DNA from 2 places in the Beijerinckia sp. 28-YEA-48 genome. Region 1 is predicted to be linked to the other one. Evidence: predicted binding sites of a transcription regulator. Region 1 holds the regulator's gene; the other holds the start of a gene.

Region 1 (2,398 bases):
CGCTTTCTATCCCGCGTCGGCAAATCCAATGTTTGCATGGAGTTGATGCCGCCGCCGCTGGCGCGGGGATGCTCGAAAACCTCGAAGGGCTTGGGGAAAACGGATTTCACCCACATGAACATTGAAGCCGGACTCTTGCGCGCGATTCTACGGCTAGTGTAGATTCCGGGCTGTCTACTACGACATTTCGTGCGGCGGACCTTTCAGCAAGCGTGACATGCGTCAATCGCTCACCGGCTCAACCGGGGGGCGAACCAGACGGATTCACGGCAACGGATTTAGGAGAAGAGAATGTCCTGGACCGATGAGCGCGTTGAGACGCTCCGTAAACTTTGGTCGGATGGTCATAGCGCAAGTCAGATTGCCGCCGAGATCGGCAACGGCATCACGCGTAATGCCGTGATCGGCAAAGTGCATCGGCTGGGATTGTCCGGTCGCGTCAAAGCGCCGTCCACGACGGTGGCGCGCCCGCGCGTTTCGCAGCCGCGTGTCCATCGGCCTGCGGCGGTTCAGAGATCGAGTTCGATGGGTGGTGGAATGGTGCGTGGTAATACCGCATTGGCCTTCGCCCCGCGCGCTTATGAAGCGCCGGTGCTGAAGACGATTGAGGAAGTCGTGCTGCCGATGTCCGAGCGCGTGACGATCATGGAGCTCAAGGAGTCCATGTGTCGCTGGCCGCTGGGCGATCCGGCGACGTCGGAATTCCGCTATTGCGGCGGCAAGTCCGATCCCGGCGCGACCTATTGCCCCTATCATTCGCGCATGGCCTATCAGCCGGCGCAGGATCGCCGTCGCGATCGTTCCAAGAACCCGCAGATGTTGATGCGGCCTTCCTGAGAAACTGACGGCCTGAAAAATTTAAAGGCGTGTGATTCAATCACACGCCTTTTTCTTTTCGAATGTGCTGGCCGACTATTCCCGCTCGAAGGTTTCGTCGAAGGAATAACCGGCGCCGCGCACGGTGCGCAGCGGATCGCGCTCGCGCCCGCGGCTGATCGCCTTGCGCAGGCGGCCGATATGCACGTCGACCGTGCGCTCGTCGATGTCGATCGACAGGCCCCAGACGGCATCGAGCAATTGCGCGCGCGAGAAGACGCGGCCGGGCTTTTCCATCAGATGTTCAAGCAGCCGGAATTCGGTCGGACCCAGATGCAATTCGCGGCCGTTGCGATGGACGCGCCGTGTTTCGCGATCGAGCTCGATCGGTCCGCGCTGCAGCTTGGTGGCGATGCGTTCCGGCCGCGAGCGACGCAACAAGGCATGCACCCGCGCCATCAGCTCGGGCACCGAGAACGGCTTGACCACATAGTCGTCGGCGCCGACCGAAAGGCCGCGTATCCGTTCCTGCTCCTCGCCACGGGCGGTGAGCATGATCACCGGTAGGCCCTTGGTGATCTCGCGCGCCCGCAGCCTGCGGCAGATTTCGAGGCCCGAGACCCCCGGAAGCATCCAGTCGAGGATCAGAAGGTCGGGCACTTCTTCGGCGAGGCGGATTTCCGCCTCGTCGCCCCGTTCAATCCGCTCCACGGTGAATCCAGCCGCCTCCAGATTGTAGGCAAGCAGCAGCGCGATGGCTGGCTCATCCTCAACGATGAGGATGCGCGGGGCCGTCGCCTCGTTGCGTGGACGCCTGTCACTCACTGACACGGGTTTCGATTCATTCGTGAAAGTCTGCATGGATCAGCCTCTACTTTGCTGCCGCTGCTTGAGGTTCAAGGCCCGATGATCCACCCTTGGGCCGCTCCACCGGCAGCGGTTCGCCGGTGACGAGGTAATGCACGGTCTCTGCGATATTCGTCGCGTGATCGCCGATCCGTTCGATGTTCTTCGAACAGAACAGCAGATGGGTGCAGAACGAAATGTTGCGCGGATCTTCCATCATGAAGGTGAGAAGATCGCGGAAGACGGAGTCTTCCAGCGCATCGACATCGGCATCGCGGCGCCACACTTCATCGGCCTGCGCCACGTTCTTTTGCGCATAGGCATCGAGAACGTTCTTCAGCTGGATGGCGGCGATATCGGCCATATGCTTGAGGCCGACCAGCGTGCGCGGCACGCGCATATCGCCGGAAATCTTCGCTGTCCGCTTGGCGATGTTCTTGCAGAGATCGCCGACACGCTCCAGATCGCTAGCGATATGGATGGCGGCGACGAGTTCGCGCAGATCGACAGCCATGGGCTGGCGCCGCGCGATAGTGAGAACGGCTTTCTCCTCGATCTCGCGCTGCAAGGCGTCGAGCTTCGGGTCGCGTTCGATGGTGCGGCGAGCCAGGTCCGCATCGAGGCGCGAGAGCGCGTCGATCGCGTCATAAAGCATTTTCTCCGCGATCCCGCCCATTTCGGCGAGGCGGCTGCCGATGAAGTGCAGCTCCTCGTCATAGGCTTTTACGGTGTGTTG
Region 2 (2,398 bases), 3.0 Mb from region 1:
CAAAGCTGACAGACAAGGCGAGGGAGCCGGCCGCGCAAATCGACAGGGCTGTTCCCAACCTCATTCGGTCCGAGCAGAATTTCGCCGAGCCCAAATAAAGCAACCCAAAGCCAATGGTCAGGAACGTAAAGGACCAGAACAGATAGGCGTTATTGTAGCGCTCGATGATCCAGCCAAAAAAGATGACGCCGACGACGATAAAGACGAGGCCGACGGACCAGACGAGCAAATGCGCCTCTGATCGGGCCACGGTCCACATCATGAACAAGGTCAGCCCAAGGGAAGCCCCTGAGAAGCCGATCGCGACGAGAATGGAAAACTGATCGAGAAGCATGCTGGGGTGATGTTGCCGCAGGAAGGTGACTTCGTCATAGGTCAGCAATCGTACCTAACGGAACATCTGCCGAATTATTCTATATAAGACAGATAATTCGTTAAATTTTTCGATTTGAAGAAGATAAAATGGGCCGGGCTCTTGGACGCGCCGCGTCCCTTCTGTGATAGGAAGAATCTCTAAGCCCCCGGAGCCGTGCGCAATGAAACGCCAGATCAGACGCGCCATTGTCGCTGTCTCCCTTTCGGCCGCTGCTGTTTTGCCGGCGTCGGCCCAAGGGCTTCCGCCGGGTTTCGTGCGGGTTGCCGATGTGGTGCCGGGCGCCTTGCAGGACGTGCGCTACGCCGGCAGCAATAATTTTTACGGCCGGCCGGTGCCGGGCTATAGCGCGGCCGAATGCTGGCTGTTCAAGCCGGTGGCCGAGGCGCTGGCGCGGGTCGAGGCTGATGCGCGGGTGCGCGGACTGCGGCTGGTGCTGTGGGATTGCTATCGGCCGCAACGGGCGACGGATGCTTTCGTGCGCTGGGCCGCCGATCCCTCGGACCAGGCGACCAAGGCGCAGTATTATCCCAATATCGATAAGAGCATGTTGTTTGTCGCCGGCTATATCGCGAAAAACTCATCTCATTCCACCGGTACGGCGATTGATCTGGGTCTCGCCACGGCCGACGGGCGCGTGCTCGACTTTGGCTCGTCCTACGATCTCTCCGATCCGATGTCGGCGACGGTTTCAACCGCTGTGCCCGATGCCGCGCGGGTCAATCGCGCGCTCCTGCATGGGATGATGGCGGCGCGCGGGTTCAAGAATTACGCGCGCGAATGGTGGCACTATTCCTATCCGCCAGCTGGTCGGCAGCCGACCTATGACGTGCCGATCACGGCACGTTGAGCGACCCATATCGCCATCCCCATATCCCCATCCCTATGTCGCGGTCTTGAATCGTCTTCGCAATCGTCTTCGCAATCGTCCTGGCATCAACCTTGTTCCGAAAGGGGTTTTGTCGGTGTGATGTCGTGCGACATGCTTCCGTCATGTGGCCGACGCGCGAGCGTCATGCGACTCGCATAACCGGCTCCGGCAATGGGCGGCGCGATGGCTCCGCCAGTTCGGGAGCCCGCCCTTGTCAGATATCGCCGCCGCCGTCCGCCGTCATACCACCAGCAATCTGAAACAGGCCGTGCACAAAAACGGCACCCTGTCGCGCGAAGGCGTGTTGGAGCGGCTGTTCACATTTGCTTTTCGCGGCCTGGTTTATCCGCAGATCTGGGAAGATCCGGTGGTCGACATGGACGCGCTGGCGATCCGCCCCACCGATCATGTGGTCACCATCGCCTCTGGGGGCTGCAATGTGATGAGCTATCTGGTGGCCGGTCCCGCCAAGGTGACGGCGCTTGATCTCAACGGCGCCCATGTCGCCCTCAATCGGCTGAAGCTCGCGGCGGTGCGCGCCGTGCCGAGCCATAAGGAATTCTATCGCTTCTTTGGCGCCGCCGATCGGCGCGACAATATGGATCTCTACCAAGAGCATGTCCGGCCGCAGCTCGACGAGACGACACAGCGCTATTGGGAAAAACGCAGCCTGTCCGGACGCCGCCGCATCGGCGCCTTCTCGCGCGGCTTTTATCGCAGCGGCTTGCTCGGCTCCTTCATCGGCGCGGCGCATCTGGTGGCGCGTCTGCATGGTTGCGATCCCAAGCGCATCCTCTCGGCCAAGACGCGCGAAGAGCAGCGCGAGCTGTTCGAGAAACATTATGCCCCGGTGTTCAACAGCTTCCTGCTGCGCCGCATCGTCGCCAATCCGGCGTCGCTCTACGGCCTTGGCATTCCGCCGGCGCAATATCGCGCGCTGGCTGGCGATGAGGGCATGGCGGCCGTGCTGAAGAAGCGGCTCGAAACCCTGTGCTGCGATTTCGACATCGCCGACAATTATTTCGCCTGGCAGGCCTTCGCCCGCCGCTATGACGCGGGCAATAATCCGAGCCTGCCGCCGTATTTGCAGCCGCGCCATTTCGAGACGGTGCGGGCGCGGGCGCATCGCGTCGATGTGCGCCATCAGTCGATGA

The links. Region 1 encodes PhoB, which activates phosphate uptake and scavenging genes when phosphate is short. Its sites were predicted from a motif close to TGTCATNNANCTGTCAT; they were not measured.
Region 2: BLW50_RS04650 (BtaA family protein) is a predicted target of PhoB. The motif match lies at 1,385-1,401, and genes of this name have one in related genera.

Annotation. Positions count from the first base shown of each region.
Region 1 is NZ_FNSI01000001.1:3,973,683-3,976,080, reverse strand. It holds gene BLW50_RS18550 (GcrA family cell cycle regulator) at 292-837, shown strand; gene phoB (phosphate regulon transcriptional regulator PhoB) at 913-1,641, opposite strand; gene phoU (phosphate signaling complex protein PhoU) at 1,688-2,398, opposite strand, start outside.
Region 2 is NZ_FNSI01000001.1:977,347-979,744, forward strand. It holds gene BLW50_RS04640 (GGDEF domain-containing protein) at 1-382, opposite strand, end outside; gene BLW50_RS04645 (M15 family metallopeptidase) at 537-1,223, shown strand; gene BLW50_RS04650 (BtaA family protein) at 1,456-2,398, shown strand, end outside.